DNA from 2 places in the Blautia acetigignens genome. Region 1 is predicted to be linked to the other one. Evidence: predicted binding sites of a transcription regulator. Region 1 holds the regulator's gene; the other holds the start of a gene.
The links. Region 1 encodes Rex, which represses fermentation and respiration genes when NADH is low (regulators of the CRP and FNR family bind a similar motif). Its sites were predicted from a motif close to ATTGTTAANTANTTAACAAT; they were not measured.

Region 1 (10,938 bases):
ATGAAAAAGCGCTTATTCTCCAGACGATACAAAACAAGGATATGGACTACAAAATGGCGAAGCTTGCGCACAATAAACTCACCGAACAGCTGGCCTCTAAAATAATGGAATCTGGAAATACAGACCTGCTGATCATGTCCGCTGGTCCTTACAGGCACCATTCCTGCATGTCCGCCTACTGTGTTGATGCCCAGGAAATGGCAGATGCGGTGGGAATGATCTGCTGGGGGACCGATGATAAGATACGGTATTTTTCACAAATTTTATTTCATGGAAACTTGTAATGGAAAACACATACAACGGTCAATGATATGGCAGACATAAAAATATGATATGAAAGAGAAAATTTTCATTCTATTGCGGTATGACTATAACAATGCTATAATCCCTCCTGAAAAGAGATAAGTACAGCTCTCATCATGATCCAAACAGAAAAAGAGGCGTTTTAGTATGAAAACAGTTTTACCAAGAGAACATGCTGTAGAAGATATTTTTTCCAAAATCCTGGCTTCCCCGGAGGCATCAAGAAGACTTCGTGAAGTGTTTTACCAGTATCTGGATGATGAACATATGCTGGTGGATGAGGATCCGGACCACTTTTTGCAGGTACTCTTTCACGCTTACCAGAACGGGGATGTAAGTGCCCTTCTTCTGGAATTGTGCGGAAAAAGTATGTTTGATCTGCTCCGCGAAGCCTATCTGATCCCAAGAAAATTCCACGGAAAGGCAGGAGAGAATCCGGTCCTTCTTACCAATGTGGAAGGAGAGCTTCTTAAAGATGCTGGAAAGATGGTTTCCGCCCATGACTATGGAAAATTTAAGGAAACCTTTGACCGGCATGAATGTGTACCAAGATCCAGACTTTACCTGGCAGATGGATATGACATTGTACGCTCTTACACGGATGGGCTGGAAATTAAAGAGGAAAAAGAAGAGCGCCAGCGTGGGATTTTAATCCTCTATGCACTTCCGGATACCTGCAAGCTGGGGCTTACAGAGGCGCAGGCCTATGCGGTTGTATGGAAGACTTTCCAGGAGATCCAGCAGGCAGCACCCCGTGCAGTGGTTTTTTATGGACAGGAGACCGGCGTAAAAAAAGAAAATCCAGAGAAACCCTTTGATGAACTTGGCGTTTTGCTTCCCATCCATGAATTTGAAAAGAAAATGCTCCAGCATATGGAGGAAATTGACGGGATCGTCCTTGCCTGCAGGGAGCGGATGATGGAACTTGCAGGAAATGACAGCCTGAAATTATAAAGGGACTTTTCGGAAGGAAGTGGGCTTATGCAGCCAGAGATGGTCAGAAAAAATCATATGGACGTGGAGTGGCATGAATACACCGATGCAAATGGCCAAAATACCCCCGTTATAAATGCAAGCATCACCGAAAAGGCTTCCATTATCGGACGTGTGGGGATCATGTTTTTATCCTGTGGGACTGGAGCCTGGAGGGTCCGAAGCTCCATGAATGCCCTGGCCGAAGCAATGGGAATTACCTGTACCGCAGATATCGGACTGATGTCCATTGAGTACACCTGTTTTGACGGGGAAAACGGCTTTACCCAGTCTTTATGCCTTACCAATACAGGGGTGAATACGTCAAAGCTGAACCGGCTGGAGCATTTTATCCGTAACTTTGAAACAGAGGGAAAAAACATGTCCGGGGAAGAGCTTCACAGCTATCTGGATGAGATTGAAAGGATCCATGGCCTTTATTCCCCGGCAGCCCTGGGACTGGCTGCCGCCATTGCATGCTGTGGATTTACCTTTCTTTTAGGCGGAGGACCAGTAGAGATGTTTTGTGCTTTTATTGGAGCAGGACTTGGAAATTTCCTTCGCTGCAAGCTGACCAAGCATCATTTTACTTTGTTTCTGGGTATTGTTACATCTGTCTCCCTGGCATGCTTTGTATATGCAGGATTATTAAAATTAGGGGAAATCCTGTTTGGGATTTCCATTCAGCATGAAGCAGGATATATCTGTGCCATGCTTTTTATCATCCCTGGCTTCCCCTTTATTACCAGCGGAATCGACCTGGCAAAGCTGGATATGCGTTCTGGTATGGAAAGGCTTACTTATGCACTGATTATTGTCCTGGTAGCCACTATGTCTGCCTGGATCATGGCCATGCTTCTTCACTTACAGCCGGTGGATTTTATAAAGATCCATATGTCTGCTGCAATGTGGATTCTCACACGGCTTATTGCAAGCTTTTTCGGCGTGTTCGGTTTCTCCATCATGTTTAACAGTCCGGTAAGGCTTGCCTGTTCTACGGCAGTACTTGGTGCAATTGCAAATACCCTGCGGCTGGAGCTTGTGGATCTCGCCACCTTACCTCCGGCAGTGGCCGCATTTATCGGAGCTCTGACAGCTGGGCTTCTGGCCTCCCTTCTGAAAAATAAGGTGGGCTATCCAAGGATTTCCGTGACAGTGCCTTCTATTGTGATCATGGTACCGGGGCTTTATTTATACCGTGGATTTTATAACCTTGGAATCATGTCCTTATCCCTTTCCGCATCCTGGTTTGCAGCTGCGCTTCTGATCATTGCAGCACTTCCGCTGGGACTGATCTTTGCAAGGATTTTGACAGATAAGGCGTTTCGGTATTGTACCTGACTTGAATTGCAAACAGGTGCAAGCTGCTAAACCGGTCCGGCAAAAGGAGGTGGCTGATATGTTAAGTATGATTTCCTATGCTGAAGAAAACGGCGAAAAAAAGGCGAAAACCGCTTAGGGACGCTTATGAATATGATAGAGAAGTATATTGCGGATAAAATAACATCTTTATGTGAAAAACGTGATATCAGTAAATACAGATTATCACAGTTTTTTCAGGAAGGTAATTCGGAGAATCTGACAGAAAAACAGAAAGAAGTTCTAAGGGTTTGAAAAATCATTCCTGCAATCTGCACGCCCCACTTTGCGGTATATTTCACCCGAATTCGGCCTACGTAGCCCGGATGTTTTCCTTGTGCAAAGCGGAGTAAGGGGGTATAATAAAATCAGTTTTTTGTATAATTTTAAAAGCTATAATAAGGAAATCGGCAAACCAGATGAAAATTTGGGACGCAAAGCTACAGGACCTGTAAAATGGTAGCCAGTTGCATAAAGTGAGGTGCACTGTCTGTTTGGCAGTGCTTTTATTATAACATGAATTATTAATAGTACATGATAGGTAATTGCGAAACAAGTTCGCAATCCTGATTAAAAAGCGGTAAGAATCCTGCAACGCAGAATTCTTAAGATGAAAAGTAGGTGCTTTTAAATTTAGACATGACTAAAAGACTTCCCAGATAAACTGCGAAGTCATGAGATGGATGCTTTTGTATCTCTGGAGGAATCCATCTGGTCTGAATAGGGAATATCTTCGGTTACTACTATTGGCAAATCGGGCATATATTTTGCAATAAATAAAGAGTCCTTTTTTTAAGGCAGATCTGTATAAGAAGTACTTTACGCTTGAGTATAATCGGAGTCTTACAGGCGGAGAAAAATCCTGGGTGAAAGAAAAACTTACGGGTATGCTGGCAGAATATATCTCTTATGCCAAAGACTGTCTGGGGAATCAGACACTGAAATTTAAGATACAGGACTGCAATGATTATGATGAAATGCTTCAGGCACTGATATATGATAACGATCAAGACTTCAAGAGTGTTCCACTTACAAATATACTCGTACTTTTAAGAAAGGCAAGAAAAGCAGAAGCTGTCGCAAAATGTCATCGGGAACTTATGATCTGATACTTATGGATATCCAGATGCCAAACATGGATGGCTATCAGGCAACCCAGTGTATCCGGCATTTAAATGATAAAAAGAAGGCAGAGATCCCGATCATTGCCATGACAGCAAATGCTTTTGAGGAAGACAAAAAAGAGCATTTGATGCGGGCATGAATGAACATATAGCGAAACCCATTGATATTGAGAAACTGAGAGTGGCCATTCTTTCTGTATTGAATAAACAGAAAAACTGACAGACTGGGAAGAACAACAGCAGGATAATAAAGATGAAAAGAATAAATAAAAAGATAGGAAAAAATAAGAATAAAAGATTATGTTTGAGCATTTTTGCAATTATTATGCTGCTTTTTGTATCAGCTTCTGTTTATGCGTCGGAAATAAAAAGTGACGGGAAAACAACTCAGGCAATGGAGGAAGAAAATAAAACCGTGAGAGTCGGGTATTTTCCATATTCCAATTTTCAGGAAGGAGGTTCCGGGGAACACAAGCAGGGAGCAGGCTATGAGTATCTTCAGAAAATTTCTTATATAACCGGCTGGAAGTATGAATATGTCTATGCTTCCTTTAAAGAGTGCCTGGATATGCTGGAAGCTGGAGAAATAGATATACTTGGAAATGTCAGTTATACACAGGAAAGAGCAGAAGCTATCAATTTTTCTTCTTATGAGGAGCTAACGGAACGATACTGGATCTATACCAGAGAGGACCATGCGGACCTTACGGATGGTGATCTAAAGCAGATAAATGGCTGCCGTATCGGTGTTGCAGATGGAAGCTATCAGAAAGAACTTCTGGAAAAATGGCTGGACAGCAATCAGATCCAGGCAGAGGTTGTTGCCTGTAAAGGCTATGATGAAATGATAGAAAAACTGGATGCAGATGAACTGGAGGCTCTTGTGATTCCGGCACTGTCTGTCAACAGCGATTTTATTGCCATTGCCAATATCGGGGCAAGTGACTGTTATTTTGGTGTATCAAAATCCAGACCAGATCTGTTAAAGGAATTAAATTCTGCCCTGGAAGAAATCAACAACACAGAAACGGACTACAGCAGCAAGCTGTATGCCCGTTATGAAGGAAAAGCGGTCATAAATTATGCACTCAACAAGGAAGAAAAACAATGGCTGGATGCACATGAAAATACAATCCGTGTGGGATATCTAAAGGATAATCTTCCTTTTTGCGGTGAAGAAAATGGGAAACTGACAGGAATCCTTGGAACCGTTTTGGACACTGTCCAGGAAAAATATGAAATCACGATCAAGGCAGTTCCCTGTTCCACGGGAGTGCAGATGAACGAGGCATTGCAATCTGGTGAAATAGATATTGCCGGTCCTATCATTCAGGATCTTTATATGCAGGAACAGTTTCAGGTGGTTTTGACGGATGTAATCTTTGATATTACGCCGGTTGTTATTTACCAGGGGAAAGAATATAGCAGCAGTCTCTCTGCAATCGCAGCGACAGAGACCTCACTGTATTCGGAATTGATGGTGTCCCTTCTTTTTCCAGATGCAGAGATCAAACAATATGACACACAAGAGGAATGCCTGGAGGCAGTAGCAAAGGGAAAAGTAGGAGCAACGGTTATTCCCTCTTCAAAAATCAATCTTCTTAATGAAAGTCCACTGACCAAAAGTCTGTCATTTGCAGAAATGGCAAAACGGCAGGAATTAGCGATGTTTACAACGAGAGGAAACAGAAGAGCAGCTACCATTATCAATAAAGCAATTGAGCAGTCATCCAATATTTTAAATGGCGTTGTCCTTGCGCAGAATTCCGTTTCAGAAAAGAAAATGACCTTGCAGGATGTCCTTGCAGAGTATGCCGACTTCGCTATCGGAATTTCATTTGTGATTATTTTTGTACTGCTTCTTCTGGTCTATTTCCTTTCCGTAAGCAGGAAAAAACAAATGGAAGCGTTGAAAGAAGCACAGAATGCAAATGCGGCGAATATTGCAAAAACAACATTCCTGAACCATATGTCCCATGACATCAGGACACCAATGAATGCAATTGTCGGATTTACAGATATTGCCCTGAAGAGGAAGCCGGACGAAGAAGTGGAGAATTGTCTGAAAAAGATCAGGCAGAGTTCCGAATATCTGATGACACTGATCAACGATGTGTTGGATATCAGCCGCATTGAAAGTGGTAAACTGGAATATAAACCAGTACCGGTAGATCTCAGGGATATGATAAATACTGTTTTGTCGATTGCAAGGGGATATATGGAAAACCGTGACCTTAATTTTTATGTTTCAAGAGAAGAACTTAAAAACCCCTATGTAATGGCAGATGAACTCAGAATCAGGGAAGTATTGCTCAACATTATCAGCAATGCAGTCAAATTTACAAAAGACGGAGGCACTATTTCATTTATTGCAGAAAACAGTCTGGGTAATGATGAGCACCATATAATCGTGCGCTATCGTATATCGGATACCGGAATTGGTATGAGTGAGGAATTCCAGGCAAGAATATTTGATGAGTTCAGTCAGGAAAATGATGGAGCAAGAACCAGTTATAAGGGAACCGGACTGGGAATGGCCATTGCCAAACAGTATGTAAATCTTATGGGTGGGAAAATTGAAGTCAGCAGCAGACAAGGTATTGGCTCAACCTTTACGGTAGAAATCCCCCTGCTTATAGCAGAACAGGTATTGACTGAAAAGGAAGAAAATTTAAGGAAAGATATGGATTTACAGGGTTTGCATGTTCTTTTGGCAGAGGACAATGATTTAAATGCGGAGATAGCAGTAGTTTTATTGGAAGAAAAAGGGATGGTTGTAACCAGGACTGTAGATGGCAAATCTGCTCTGACACAGTTTTGCAATACAGCTCCCGGGACTTTTGATCTGATCTTGATGGATATTATGATGCCGGAAATGAATGGATATGAATCGACAAAAGCCATCCGAAATCTGCCGGACCGTCCGGACGGAAAGAAAATACCTATTATTGCAATGACGGCAAATGCATTTGCAGAGGATGTACAGGCTGCTTTGAATGCCGGGATGAATGATCATGTGGCCAAGCCAGTTGATATGGAGATTCTGATATCTGTCATCACAAAATATATAGAACGATGATTCAGGTGTTAAAAATGGATTGAAAATTTAACATGGAATGGAGCTTGAATATTTGGTACTAAAAAGTGGACGATTTCGATCATTTAGTTGCGATAGTAATAAAATATATTGAAAAAAGTAGGAGAAATTCAGTTGTTAGAGAAAGCAGTTCAGTCTGCAATATATGAAAAAGCTCTTAAAAATCATTATATAGAAATTCTGTATATTGATTTTGAAGATACAGGAAAATGCATAAAGCTTCATCAGGATACGAAGCTGCGTAGTGGTGAAAACATTTTCCCAGAGTCGGATGAGCAGATGTTTGAGGATTATATCTGTGAGAAAATTATGCGTTATGCATCTGGTGATACAGAGGATCTTAACCGGGTAAAGCAGCAGATGATGCTGTTGCAGAAGAATGAAGAATTGTCAAATGCACTTCATTATAGCCAAAAACGGGATGAAGAGCTTACAAAGGCATTGGAGACGCCGTACCATAGAAGCAGCCAGTTTCAGCTTTGACTCTTTTTTCTGCCACATACGATATCCCAGAGGTACAGACAGATAGAGTGCATGGACATGGTTCTTTACCGGGATACAAAGCATGATACTTACAAAGCAGTGACCATTAAGGCAGCTGGAACCATTATGTGCTGCGTGGTCAAAAAGTTTTGTGATTTTGCACAACTTTGATTGACAAGAAAATAACATTTCGGTATAATTGACGTAGTGTATCGCGGAAAAGTATAGGCAGCGGGAACAAGGAGGGGAACATTTTGGAGGCGAAAGAAATCTCAAAGGCAGTGGTTAAGAGACTGCCAAGGTATTATCGCTATCTGGGGGAACTGATGGAAGAGAAGGTAGAGCGTATATCTTCCAATGATCTGAGCAAGAAAATGCACGTAACTGCATCCCAGATCCGTCAGGATCTTAACAACTTCGGCGGTTTTGGACAGCAGGGATACGGATACAATGTAGAATATCTTTACACAGAGATCGGCAAGATCTTAGGGCTGGACACCATCCATCCCATGATCATTCTGGGTGCAGGTAATCTGGGACAGGCACTTGCCAATTATGGGGATTTTGAGAAAAGAGGATTCCGCCTTGTAGGAATCTTTGACGTGAATCCGGTTCTGGAAGGAATTTCCGTTCGCGGCATTGAGATCCAGATGATCAGCCGGCTTCCGGAATTTATGAAGGAGAATCAGGTGGAAATCGCCATTCTGACACTTCCCAAGAACAAGGCCAAGGAGATGGCGAAGATTCTCATTGAGAACGGAATCAAGGCAATCTGGAATTTCGCACATACAGATCTGGACGCTCCGGAGGACGTAATCGTGGAGAATGTCCATCTTTCCGAGAGTCTGATGGCTTTGTCCTACAATTTAAGCCAGTATCGGAATGAACATACAGAGAAATAGAAGTTAAAGAGGACTGCTGCTTGTCTCACTGGAAGATTTACAGGAGACCGGGCAGCAGTTTTGCATATAGACGCGAAAGGAAATGATTTGTTGCCTGACGCGTCAGATGAGGAGCTGATCATGAAAAAAGTTGTGACCTGCAGCCAGATGAAGCTTCTGGACCATGAAACCATTCACAGCATGCACGTACCGTCACTGGTGCTGATGGAGCGCGCAGCCCTGGCTGTCAGAGATGAAATCGTGAAGTACCTTCTGGGGAAAAATCCCGATGGCAGCTGGCAGCATGAACGTGTCCTGGCAGTCTGCGGTTCCGGCAACAACGGCGGCGACGGCATTGCCATTGCAAGGCTGCTTCACTTATCCGGGATCCATACGGAGATTTTTCTTGCAGGAAATCCGGACAAAATGACCGAAGAAACCAGACGCCAGTGGGAAATTGCCGCCAGCTATCAGGTGCCGGTAACGAATAACCCGGTATGGAGTGAATATACTGTTATAGCAGACGGGATTTTCGGCGTGGGGCTTTCCCGGGAAATTGCGGGAAAATACAGAGAAATCATCGACTGCATGAATCAGGCAGAAGCCTGCAAGGTGGCAGTGGACATTCCGTCTGGCATCCATGGTGATACAGGAGCCATTCTCGGCGTGGCTTTTAAGGCAGACATGACGGTAACCTTTGCATACCGGAAACGGGGACTGTGCCTTTACCCAGGAAGAATGTACGCGGGAAAGGTTGTGACAGCAGACATTGGAATTTACGACCGGGACCCGAAAGGCATCCAGATTGCAGAAAAAGCAGCCTGTCACATGGAGCAGACAGACCTGGCAGAGCTTCCTTTAAGAGCCCCCTGGGGAAATAAAGGAACCTTCGGGAAAGTCCTCCTTATCGCAGGCTCCCCTGGAATGTGCGGCGCCGCCTGCCTAAGTGCCAGCGCAGCCCTTCATGGCGGAGCAGGAATGGTGAAGATCCAGACCGTGGAGGAGAACCGCGTTCCCCTTCAGACCCTTCTTCCCGAGGCAATGGTAACCTGTGAATTTAACGAGGAAGCCAACCAAAAGAACCTAAGCTGGTGCGATGTGCTGGTGATCGGCCCGGGACTTGGAACAGACGGAGTGGGCAGAGAGCGAATGCTCTGGTTTTTGAAAAACGGGGCGGCAGCGAAAAAGCCTGTAGTCATAGATGCGGACGGGCTGAACCTTCTGGCTGAGCATCCGGAATGGCAGGAATTTATAAATGAAAATACAATTCTGACCCCGCATATGGGAGAGATGAGCCGTCTGACAGGCAGCAGCATTTCTCATTTGAAAGAGGATCCGGCAGCCGCGGCCTTTGAATTTGCAGACAGAAGCGGGGGCGCCTGTGTGCTGAAAGATGCCTGCACCGTAATCGCAGACCAGGAAGAACACCTGTATTTCAATCTTTCCGGCAATTCGGGAATGGCAACTGCGGGAAGCGGGGATGTACTTTCCGGCATAACGGCTGCAGTGCTTTGCATGTATCACAGCCAGGAAGAAAAGCCGCCGGTTTCTTATCAGGCAGCCATGGCCGTTTATATCCATGGACGTTGCGGGGATTTTGCCCTCAGGAAAAAAGGAACCCACGGCATGACCGCACAGGATCTGATCGAAGCACTTCCAGAAATATTGAAGCTTTCGGAGGGGGAAAATTAGAGCGTACTCCCAAAGCGGAAATGATTTTTTAAACAGGTTACATCGGTGAACAGTAACGAGGAGAACATTATGGAAAAATATAACAGAATTAAGGCGTTGATTTCCCTTGATGCCGTGAAATATAATTTTGAACAGATGAAAAAGAACATAAAAGAAGGGACGAAGATCATTGCCGTGATCAAGGCAGATGCATACGGACATGGCGCAGTCCCCATTGCGGCCATGCTGGAGAATTTGGATTACATCTGGGGCTTTGCCACTGCGACTGCCCAGGAAGCCCTGCAGCTGCGCCGGGAAGGAATCACCCGGCCGATTCTGATCCTGGGACTTGTGTTTGAAGAGTACTACGAAGAGCTGGCAAGAGAGGATGTGCGCATGGCAGTCTGTGATTATGAAACTGCCCGCAAATTTAGCGAGGCGGCAGCCTCCTGCGGCAAAAAGGCGCTGATCCATCTTGCGGCAGACACCGGCATGACAAGAATCGGATTCAAGGACAGCGAAGAGAGTCTGGAAGAGATCCGCAGGATTTATGAGCTTGACAATGTGGAAGTGGAAGGCCTGTTTACCCATTTTGCAAGGGCAGATGAGTATGACCGCACCCCGGCCATGGTACAGCTGAAGCGCTACCTTGACTTCGCGGACCTTCTGGAGAAAAACGGCATCCATATTCCTCTTCACCACTGCTCTAACAGCGCCGGAATCATCCGTGTGCCGGAGGCAAACTTAAACCTTGTCCGCGCCGGAATCACCATTTACGGCATTTACCCGTCCGAGGAAGTGGAGAAGGATATTGTGAAGCTTCAGCCGGTAATGTCCTTAAAGAGCCACATTTCCTATGTAAAAGACGTGGAGCCGGGAACGGAGGTAAGCTATGGCGGAACCTACACCACAGACCGCGTCACCAGACTGGCTACCATTCCGGTGGGCTATGCAGACGGATACCCAAGAATGCTCTCCAACAAGGGCTGGGTGCTGATCCACGGCAAAAAGGCGCCGATCTGCGGAAGAGTCTGCATGGATCAGTTTA
Region 2 (10,938 bases), on a different contig from region 1:
ACGATATCCAAGACGGAGTGCATTTATACAGGAATTGGTGAAATTTGGATATGTGAAATGATTGGGTTCCCCATTTCCTATAACACTCATGTAATGTGCCAATGACATAATCAGCCAGCACCTTCTGATTCCAAAGGGATAAAGCATTCGGTTCGTTTTTTATATACTCAGAAACTGAAGACAACAGTAAGGAACAATGCTATAATTCATTAGTAAAGTATTCTTTTCATCTGGTGAAATTGTTATAAATGGAAGTCATGATACATGTGCTTTTGACAATACTCATGACATTTCAGAAGCTATTTTTGAAAAAAAGCATTCTTTTAAAGCCTTCTTTCGGAGGCTTTTTAAAGAAATATCCAGTAAAAACAAATATCCGTTAGGAAAGCGTATATTTAGATTATTCAATGTAAGAAACACAATGAGATAAGATAGGAGCAAAAATATATGATACGAGTACTTTTCGTTTGTTTAGGCAACATTTGCCGCAGTCCTATGGCAGAATTTATTATGAAATCAATTATTTCCGAACGCGGTTTGTCAGACAGATTTTATATTGCATCCGCAGCCACCAGCACGGAAGAAATCTGGAACGGAGTGGGGAATCCGGTTTATCCTCCGGCGAAACGGGAGCTGGCGAAGCATGGGATTTCCTGCGAGGGAAAAAGAGCAGTGCAGATCACCAAGGCGGACTATGGGAAATATGATTACATTCTGGGGATGGAAGAGCGCAATATCCGAAATATCCTGCGGATTGTAGGAAAGGACCCGGAGCACAAAGTAAAGCTTTTGCTGGATTATTCCGATCATCCCAGAGACATTGCAGATCCCTGGTATACCGGGAACTTTGAGTCTACTTATCGGGATGTGGTGGAAGGATGCGAGGGATTTCTCTTATATTTGGAACGAGAGGGAAGAATATAATAAGATAATGTAACAGAACTGTGGCAGGTGAGGAAAAAGATGCAATGTATTATAAATAATGGGAAAAGCAACAAAGTGAAAAACAGAAGTGCAATAATTATGAAGGCAATACCGAACTTCAGAAATACTGCACAAAATAAAAACGCCAACTTGTATAATTTGTCCAACTTTTTTCGCTGCCCCTCTTGACATTTCCACTTCACCGTACTACAATAACCTCAATCTAAGAATTTCGCAATGACGAGGAAGAGTAGCAAGAAGGGGAATCCACAGAGAGCCATCGGTGGTGAGAGATGGCGAGGAAGCTTTTGTGAAAATCACCTCTGAGCTTTCGGACTGAAAAATAGTACCTATCTGCTGATGAGCATAGAAGCGCAGTATCTATTCGAGTAAGTTCGGACGGTTAACAGTCGTTATCCTGTTTCTCATTTTATAGGATGAGTAGTGAGTGGCTGCATGGCAGCAATAAGAGTGGTACCGCAGAGGATTTTGCCTTTGTCTCTTAACTGGAGACAGAGGCTTTTTTATTATCCGCTTGTGCCAGAAACGCGGAGCTGTTGACACTGCCTCTCACACAGAGGAAATACCATCATGTGAAATCCCTTGGAAAATCAAGGAAGACAGCAACACTGCCTTCAAAATCACGAAGGAGAAACCAAAATGGAAACACTGAAAAAAATCACAAACTTTGTCAGCAAGTACATGGCAGTGATCGTAATCGCAGTTGCCGCACTTGCACTCTTTGCACCGAACACGGTTAGCTTCATCAAGACCAGCTACGTCAACACCCTGCTTGGAATCGTAATGTTCGGTATGGGACTTACCCTGAAGCCAAACGACTTCAAGGTTGTATTCAGCCGTCCAAAAGATGTGATCATCGGCTGTATCGCACAGTTTACCGTAATGCCGCTGTTAGCTTTTGCTCTTACAAAAGTATTTCAGCTTCCGGCAGAGCTTGCCATCGGCGTAATCCTGGTAGGAACCTGCCCTGGCGGAACATCCTCCAACGTTATGACCTATCTGTCCAAAGGAGATGTGGCATTGTCCGTTGGTATGACTGCAGTATCCACAGTGCTTGCTCCGTTTTTAACACCTCTTCTTACCTATTTATATGCAGGCCAGAAGGTAAACGTAGACATGTTCAGCATGTTCCTTTCCATTGTAAAGGTAGTAATCGTTCCAATCGTACTTGGATTTGTGATCAACCATTTCTTCAAGAAATTTACAGAAAAAGTAGTAGAGATCCTTCCGCTGATCTCCACCACAGCCATCGTGGCCATCGTAGCAGCTGTTGTATCCGCAAACTCTGCTAAGCTGATGACATCCGGACTTCTCATCGTAGCAGTTGTTATCCTGCATAACCTGCTTGGATATGGTGTTGGCTACGGAATCGGCCGTGCATTAAAGCTGGATACTACAAAATGCCGTGCAATCTCTATCGAGGTCGGCATGCAGAACTCCGGACTTGCAACCTCCCTTGCAACCACACATTTTGCACAGTATCCGCTGGCAACCATCCCAGGAGCTGTATTCAGTGTATGGCATAATATTTCCGGTGCAGTTCTTGCAAATATTTATGCACGCAGCGCAAAAGACGGACAGACAAAATAAAACATTCCACAAGGCCCTGGGGGATTTTCCCTGGGGCCCCTTCTATGTTGATAAAACTTTAACAAAATTTCAAAAATCAGAAAAATTGTGTTGATTTTATCCACCAGATATGTATAATATATGATAAGGAAAAAGGAATCCACCCGGTTCCATTCCTTAGGTTTTGTACCATAGAAGCTGGTGGCGCAAGTAATATTTTCGATAAGGTATTATGGTGAAACAGCGTGTATCAGCCATAGAATCTGCATTCGCAGATGAATTCCATTTTAGAGAAAAGAGGTTAAGTGTAAGATGGCAAAAATTGATTTAACAAAGTATGGTATTACCGGAACTACAGAAATTGTTTACAACCCCTCTTATGAAATGTTATTTGAAGAGGAGACCAAACCAGGTCTTGAGGGCTTTGAAAAAGGACAGGTCAGCGAGCTTGGCGCTGTTAACGTTATGACAGGTATTTATACCGGACGTTCTCCTAAAGACAAATATATCGTAATGGATGAGAATTCCAAAGACACCGTATGGTGGACATCTGACGAATATAAGAACGACAACCATCCTGCAACACAGGAAGCTTGGGCAGCAGTGAAAGAGATCGCTAAGAAAGAGCTCTCCAACAAGAGACTTTTCGTAGTAGATGCATTCTGCGGCGCTAACAAAGATACCCGTATGGCAATCCGTTTCATCGTTGAGGTTGCTTGGCAGGCACACTTTGTAACAAACATGTTCATCCAGCCTACAGAGGAAGAACTCAAAGACTTCGAGCCAGATTTCGTTGTTTACAACGCTTCCAAGGCTAAAGTTGAGAACTACAAGGAATTAGGCCTTAACTCTGAGACAGCTGTAATGTTCAACATCACAAGCCGTGAGCAGGTTATCGTAAATACATGGTACGGCGGAGAGATGAAGAAAGGTATGTTCTCCATGATGAACTACTATCTGCCGCTTAAGGGCATCGCTTCCATGCACTGCTCTGCAAACACAGATATGAACGGTGAGAACACCGCTATCTTCTTCGGCCTTTCCGGAACAGGTAAGACTACACTTTCCACAGATCCTAAGAGACTTCTCATCGGTGATGACGAGCACGGCTGGGACGACAACGGAGTATTCAACTTCGAGGGCGGCTGCTATGCTAAGGTTATCAACCTTGACAAGGATTCTGAGCCGGATATCTACAATGCAATCAAGAGAAACGCTCTTCTTGAGAACGTTACACTTGACGGTGAAGGCAAGATTGATTTCGCTGATAAGAGCGTTACAGAGAACACTCGTGTATCTTATCCGATCAACCACATTGAGAAGATCGTTCGCCCGATCTCTTCCGCACCGGCTGCTAAGAACGTTATCTTCCTTTCCGCAGATGCATTCGGAGTACTTCCTCCAGTATCTATCCTGACACCAGAGCAGACTCAGTACTACTTCCTGTCTGGATTCACAGCTAAACTTGCTGGTACAGAGCGTGGAATCACAGAGCCTACACCTACATTCTCAGCTTGCTTCGGACAGGCATTCCTTGAGCTGCATCCGACCAAATATGCTGAAGAACTCGTTAAGAAAATGGAGAAGAGCGGAGCAAAAGCATACCTGGTTAACACAGGATGGAACGGAACCGGAAAACGTATCTCCATCAAAGATACCCGTGGTATCATCGATGGAATCCTCAGCGGCGCTATCTTAACAGCTCCGACTAAGAAGATCCCATTCTTCAACTTTGAGGTTCCTACAGAGCTTACAGGCGTTGACACAGGCATCCTTGATCCTCGTGACACATACGCTGACGCTTCTGAGTGGGAAGTAAAAGCAAAAGACCTTGCAGACCGTTTCGTTAAGAACTTCAAGAAATACGAAGGAAATGAAGCTGGTAAAGCGCTTGTTGCTGCTGGTCCTCAGGCTTAATCTAACTTTATAAGATTGAATGATTTCGGGTCTGCCGTGTATGCGGCAGGCCCGTTTTTGTGGAAAATTTCGCTGTATTCTGTCGATGAAAACTACTTTACAAATCTGCTCATTTCTTATATACTATCCATACAGCAACTCAAAGGGAAGCAATTCACAGCTTCCATCTTTTTTTCATAAGCAGGCCGTCTGCAATGCACAGCAGGGCCAGCGATCATCAGGGCGTTTCGCCCCTTTTATTTCAAAGCGATATTTTCAAGCAGAAAGGAACTGAATATGAGCAAAGAGTATGATGCATTTGTGGAGAATCTGCGCCAGCTGTTACTAGAACGTTTGGGGCTGAAAGAAGAACAGATTTTTTTCAAGGAGCAGGATGAACAGGGGATGACGCCTAGCGGTGACCGGCTGTTTGTGGAATGCCATGCTTCCCCGGCAGGAAAAGAAGTGTGCGGAATCCATACGGAAGAGCTTTTTGATGACTATGAGGACGGTGTGTCTCTGGAGAAAATTGCAGACACAGTGGAAAAAGAAATCCGCAAACTGAGAAATGCCGGATTTTTTGAGAAAACCCAAAATCTGAACAATTACGAGAAGGTGAAAAATGACCTTTTCATCCGGCTTTTGAACCGGAAGAAGCACAAGAAAGAGCTTTCGAAAGCGGTATACCGGGTAATCGGGGACATTGCCCTGGTATTGTACATGCAGGTAGGAGAGGTGAAAGGATGCACCACCAGCATGAAAATACGCCGTGATTGTCTGGATAACTGGGGGCTTGACGAGAAAACGGTTTTTGAGGCGGCTCTTTTGAATACATATTTTATTTCCCCGCCCAGAATTTTCCTGTGGGAAAAACTGATCGGAAACCCGGAGTACAACGGAGAATGCTTTATGGATCTGAACCAGGAATTTGAATTGCGAAGAGAGAATGTGGGAAACTGTCTCAGCACAGTAAGAAGGACAAACGGAGCGGTAGCGGTGTTTTTACCAGGCGTGGCAAAAAGACTGGCGGAATTGATGAAAGGAGACTTTTATCTGGTGTTTACCAGTATTCATGAGGTGATGGTCCACAGCGTGCGTATGGCCTATCCAGAGGATCTGCAGGAGGTTCTTAGGGACACATTACGGGAGGCTACGCCGGAGGAGGATTTTCTCACAGATAAGGTATATCGGTACTGCCAGGAAACCGGGGATTTTATGGTGTATAAGGGAACTGTGTTTCTGCAGGTGGGAGGCCCCCACGAAGAGGACGAGAAGGAGACAAAGTAAAGCGTCTATCACCTGGGAAAGCTTTTAAGGGCAAAAAACTGCCGCCAGAACCAGAAGTCTGACGGCAGTTTCCAGAAATTTTAGGAAATACAGGTTTTTTTCCGGAAAGTGTTCTGCTTATCCAAGAATTGCGGAGTCATTGGAGAATTCCTCTCCGCTGGCTTCCTCGAATTTATCCAGAAGCTGTTTCACGGTAAGCTTTTTCTTTTCTTCACCCTGGATGTCGAGAACGATTTTTCCGTTCATCATCATGATCAGACGGTTGCCGTGGGCGATGGCGTCCTTCATATTGTGGGTGATCATCAGTGTGGTAAGGTGATCGCGGTTGACAATTTTGTCTGTAATGTCCAGAACCTTTGCTGCTGTTTTCGGGTCAAGGGCTGCAGTGTGCTCATCCAGAAGGAGAAGCTTCGGTTTCTGAAGGGTAGCCATCAGAAGGGTAAGCGCCTGTCTCTGGCCTCCGGAGAGAAGACCTACCTTGGAAGTCAGACGATCCTCAAGACCAAGGTTCAGGATTTTCAGAAGCTCTTTGTACTCAGCACGCTCTGCCTTTGTGATTCCGGGGCGGAGAAGCCTTGTTTTGCCGCGGCGCTTGGCAAGAGCTAAGTTCTCTTCAATTCCCATGGTAGCAGCAGTTCCGGTCATAGGATCCTGGAATACACGTCCAAGATATGCGGCTCTTTTGTACTCGGAAAGCTTGGTAACATCTGTTCCGTCAATGATGATCTGGCCCTCGTCTACCGGCCATACACCTGCAACTGCGTTCAGCATTGTGGATTTTCCGGCTCCGTTGCCGCCGATTACGGTAACGAAATCACCTTCATTGAGCTTCAGGGAAAGACCGTTTAAGGCTACCTTCTCGTTGATGGTTCCCGGATTAAAGGTTTTGTATATGTTTTTGATCTCAAGCATTGTTCTTACCTCCACGTTTTGCTGGTTTTGCGAAATATTTTCCCTTCCAGTAAGGTACTGCCAGGAATACAGCAACTACAAGTGCGGACAGCATTTTCAGAAGGTCTGTGTCGATACCCATCCAGATTACAGTCTGAAGTACCAGATAGTAGAGAATGGAACCGAATGCTACGGACAGAAGGCGGAGTGCGAAGTTGCGGAAAATGCGGCTGAAAATCGCCTCGCCGATAATAACGGCAGCAAGTCCGATTACGATCGCACCACGTCCCATGTTTACGTCTGCGAAGCCCTGGTACTGAGCCAGAAGAGCACTGGATAAAGCAACAAGTCCGTTGGAAACCATAAGGCCAAGAACCTTGCAGAAATCTGTGTTGATACCCTGTGCACGGGACATGTTAGGGTTGCATCCTGTTGCACGAAGGGAGCAGCCAAGCTCGGTTCCGAAGAACCAGTACAAAATAGCGATGATCACTACAATAAACAGTGCAACGATCAGAATGGTGTTCTGGGTGATCGGCACGTTTTTGATTCGTCTTAGGGAGATCAGGATCGGATACTTGTCAACGTTGATGGCCTGGTTTGCTTTTCCCATGATCTTCAGGTTAATGGAGTAAAGGGAAAGCTGGGTCAGGATTCCGGCAAGGATGGCTGGGATTCCCATAAAGGTGTGGAAAATACCAGTGACAAGTCCGGCCAGCATACCGGCTAAGGTTGCTGCCAGAAGAGATACCCATACGTTATGTCCGCTGATCATCATCATGACACAGACAGCACCTCCTGTACACATGGTACCGTCTACGGTCAGATCGGCGATGTCCAGAACACGGAAAGTAAGGTATACACCGATTGCCATAATACCCCAGATCAGTCCCTGGGCAGCGGCACCTGGAAGTGCCATTATTAAGTTTGCGATTTGCATGTTTTTTTCCTCCTGCATGCCAAGCTGCGGCAGCGCTGCGGCGCAATACAGCTGATTTTTATTTAAGGACAAGTCTGTTTAGAAACGACACAAACAGCGAGAGAGGATTCCCTTCCCGCTGTCTGTGTTTATGCTGTCTGAAACAGCTAAATGTCCAAATAATCTGTCAAATCAATATGAATATGTATTATTCAGCGTCTGCACCGATTGCAACGTAATCATCCGGAACTTCGATTCCAAGCTCTGCGCAGATGTCTGCGTTGTACTCTTTTGTGAAGTTAGGTGCGTACTCGATTGGCATTGTAGAAATGTCTTCGCCGTCTTTTAAGATCTTAACTGCCATTTCTCCAGTTGCTTTTCCAAGGTCATAGTAGCTGATGGAAAGAGTAGCAACACCGCATCCGGAGCAGATTCCCTCTTCACCTGCGATTACCGGAACCTTTGCCGGAAGGCAGATGTTGTTGATCAGCTCGGTGTTGGAAGCTGCTGTGTTGTCTGTTGGAACATAGATGACATCGCTGTCTGCAACTGCGTTTGTTACAACAGAGGAGATATCGTTGGAATCAGAGAATGCGTAGTATTCGCAGGTGTATCCAAGATCCTCAAGTGCAGCCTTAACAGTGTCTACCTGGTACTGGGAGTTCGGCTCAGCGGAGCAGTAGAGAAGTCCTACGTTCTTTGCATCTGGGAAGAGCTCGTTAAGCATTGCTGCCTGATCCTCAAGTGGAGCAAGGTCTGATGTACCGGAAATATTTCCGCCTACAGTGCCGTCGAAATCAGTAAGATCAAGAGCTACGCCATACTCTGTTACTGCGGTGCCAAGGATCGGGATATCGCTTGTTCCTGCTGCTGCAGCCTGAAGAGAAGCAGTAGCGTTTGCAAGGATCAGGTCTACATTGCTGGATACGAAGTTGTTGATGATGGTGCTGCAGGTAGCGGAATCGCCCTGTGCATTCTGCTCATCAAATGTAACGTTCTCCTCGCCGAGACCTTCTTTGACTGCATCCTTGAAGCCTTCAGTTGCGGCGTCAAGTGCTTCATGCTGAACCAGCTGGCAGATACCGATATTGTATGTCTGCTGTTCTTCAGCGTGTACGGTTACTGTACCTGCAAGACCTGCTACCATAGCTCCGGTCATAATTACGGATAAAACCTTTCTTTTCATAATTTGTTTCCTCCTTAAAAACATTTTCGTAGTTTAAAGTACTGTCTGCACAAAATAATACCGCTTTAAAGCGTAAAAGTCAAGTAGCTTTTGGCAGTTTTTTACATATTCTAATAGAGAAAGAGTGTAAGGAAGGTCATTTTGACATGCCATATTCCATTATGATAGATGCCGGGCACGGCGGATCGGATCCGGGAGCTGTATATAAAGGCCGCAGGGAAAAGGATGACAATCTCATCCTTGCCATGGCTGTTGGGAAAATTCTTTCCGAAAATGGGATAAAGGTGCTGTATACCAGAACTACGGATGATTACATTTCCCCCTTTGAGAGGGCAAGACTTGCCAATGAGGCGAAGGTGGATTATTTCATTTCCTTTCATCGGAACAGCAGCCCGGAGGTGAATCAGTACAATGGAGTGGAGGTGCTGGTTTACGACAAATCCGGTGTGAAATATGAGATGGCACAGAATATTGTAGGTGCCCTTGGAGAACTGGGCTTTCGGGAAATCGGGGTTCAGGCAAGACCGGGACTTGTAGTGCTGCGAAAAACCAAGATGCCGGCTCTTCTGATTGAAACCGGGTTTATCAATTCTGATGAGGACAATCAGCTTTATGATGAGAAGCAGGAGGAGATTGCCCAGGCGATTGCCGGCGCCATTCTTGGAACTTTGGATCAGCAGCAGGGAGAGGAGCCTTTGTATTACCGGGGGCAGACCGGTATTTTCCGCAAACGGGAAAACGCGGACCGCATGCTGTATATGCTGCAGGAAAAAGGATATCCAGCGTATATTCTGCAGGATGGGGAATTCTATAAAGTGCAGGTCGGGGCTTTCGTGCAGTTGGACAATGCGATCCGCATGGAACAGCAGCTGCGGGATGATGGCTACAGCACCCTGATCGTGACAAAATAAGACGGGAGAGATTTCCTGGGTGGAAAAATAGCTGGAAAAACATTATAATGCAGATAACAACATGCACAGGCTTTTAAATTAGGAATGGATGCATGATCAGATATGTCTGTTTCGTTGGTAAAAGCTGGCAGGAGCTATGAAAGGAACAAAAGAATGGATTACAGTGAATTTCTAAGAACAGCAGAGAATTTTGTATTTGCAGAGGATCAGCCTGAGAAGGCGGATATTATTTTTGTGCCGGGAAACGGGTTTCCCCAGATGGCTGAGCGTGCGGCGCAGTTATATAAAGAAGGCTATGCTCCTTATATTCTGCCCAGCGGAAGATACAGCATTACCCTGGGGAAATTTGTGGGAGTGCAGTCTCACCAGGAAATTTATGACGGAGAATATGAGACGGAATGGGAATTCTTAAAGAGCGTTCTTATGAAGAACGGTGTTCCGGAAGAGGCAATCCTGCGGGAAGACCAGGCAACCTTTACCTATGAAAATGCCATTTATTCCAGACAGGTGACAGACAGGGCGGGAATTCAGGTGAATAAGGCAATTTTGTGCTGCAAGACCTATCATGCCAGACGCTCTCTGATGTATTATCAGATCCTGTACCCGGAGGCGAAGATTCTGGTCTGCCCGGCCTGCCCGGATGGAATCACCAGGGAAAACTGGCGGGAAACGGAAGTCGGGGTGGAAGCCGTCACTGGAGAAATTGACCGGATCGTGAAACAGTTCTGCCTGATGCTGGGAGATAAGGGGCGTTAAAATGTGATTTCGAAAACAAAAATCCGAATCCCCATTTTAATCGAAAGGGGTTCGGATTTTTTGCATTTTAAATATATAATTGTGGATCGTGTATCGGGATATGATCAGTCTTCTTGGTTCTCATCGGTCTTTTTGCGTTCCGGCAGCCAGATATGAACCAGCTCAATGCGGTTCTTGTCGAGGGCTTCTACAACCAGCCGCATACCGTCTTCCAGAGTGACGGATTCGCCTTCACGGGGCAGGCAGTCCAGCTGCTCGATAATGTAGCCGCCGACGGAATCATAGTCTTCCGATTCCAGTTTGGTTCCAAGGGCTTCGTTCAGGTCGCTTAACTTGGCAGAACCAAGCACCTGATATTCTCTTCCAGGCTGGATTTCACAGATCGGCTCTTCTTCATCCTCGTCATACTCATCCCGGATCTCCCCAACAATTTCTTCCAGCAGGTCCTCCAATGTGACCAGTCCGGCTGTGGAACCATATTCATCCAGTACAATGGCAAGGTTCACGGAAGCCTTGCGCATCTCCATCATCAGATCTGTGGTATGCTTATATTCATAGGTAAAATAAGGCTCACGGAG

Region 2: a site for Rex is predicted at 2,582-2,601, ahead of pckA (phosphoenolpyruvate carboxykinase (ATP)). Genes of this name have one in related genera too.

The regions. Positions count from the first base shown of each region.
Region 1 covers NZ_JAOQJM010000004.1:135,096-146,033, reverse strand. The annotation lists gene OCV70_RS07240 (DUF2284 domain-containing protein) at 1-284, shown strand, start outside; gene OCV70_RS07235 (DUF4866 domain-containing protein) at 451-1,257, shown strand; gene OCV70_RS07230 (threonine/serine exporter family protein) at 1,285-2,616, shown strand; gene OCV70_RS19675 (DUF6783 domain-containing protein) at 2,832-2,936, opposite strand; gene OCV70_RS19670 (DUF6783 domain-containing protein) at 2,907-2,987, shown strand; cyclic di-GMP riboswitch class I at 3,034-3,109, shown strand; gene OCV70_RS07225 (hypothetical protein) at 3,501-3,743, shown strand; partial or broken gene OCV70_RS07220 (response regulator) at 3,728-3,978, shown strand; gene OCV70_RS07215 (ATP-binding protein) at 4,012-6,837, shown strand; gene OCV70_RS07210 (hypothetical protein) at 6,970-7,338, shown strand; gene OCV70_RS07205 (redox-sensing transcriptional repressor Rex) at 7,593-8,240, shown strand; gene OCV70_RS07200 (NAD(P)H-hydrate dehydratase) at 8,361-9,911, shown strand; gene alr (alanine racemase) at 9,981-10,938, shown strand, end outside.
Region 2 covers NZ_JAOQJM010000003.1:203,988-214,925, forward strand. The annotation lists gene OCV70_RS06170 (hypothetical protein) at 1-61, shown strand, start outside; gene OCV70_RS06175 (low molecular weight protein-tyrosine-phosphatase) at 448-924, shown strand; T-box leader at 1,153-1,430, shown strand; gene OCV70_RS06180 (bile acid:sodium symporter family protein) at 1,585-2,535, shown strand; gene pckA (phosphoenolpyruvate carboxykinase (ATP)) at 2,827-4,431, shown strand; gene OCV70_RS06190 (DUF5688 family protein) at 4,708-5,697, shown strand; gene OCV70_RS06195 (ABC transporter ATP-binding protein) at 5,815-6,609, opposite strand; gene OCV70_RS06200 (ABC transporter permease) at 6,602-7,528, opposite strand; gene OCV70_RS06205 (ABC transporter substrate-binding protein) at 7,716-8,693, opposite strand; gene OCV70_RS06210 (N-acetylmuramoyl-L-alanine amidase) at 8,840-9,604, shown strand; gene OCV70_RS06215 (YdcF family protein) at 9,758-10,360, shown strand; gene OCV70_RS06220 (HlyC/CorC family transporter) at 10,465-10,938, opposite strand, start outside.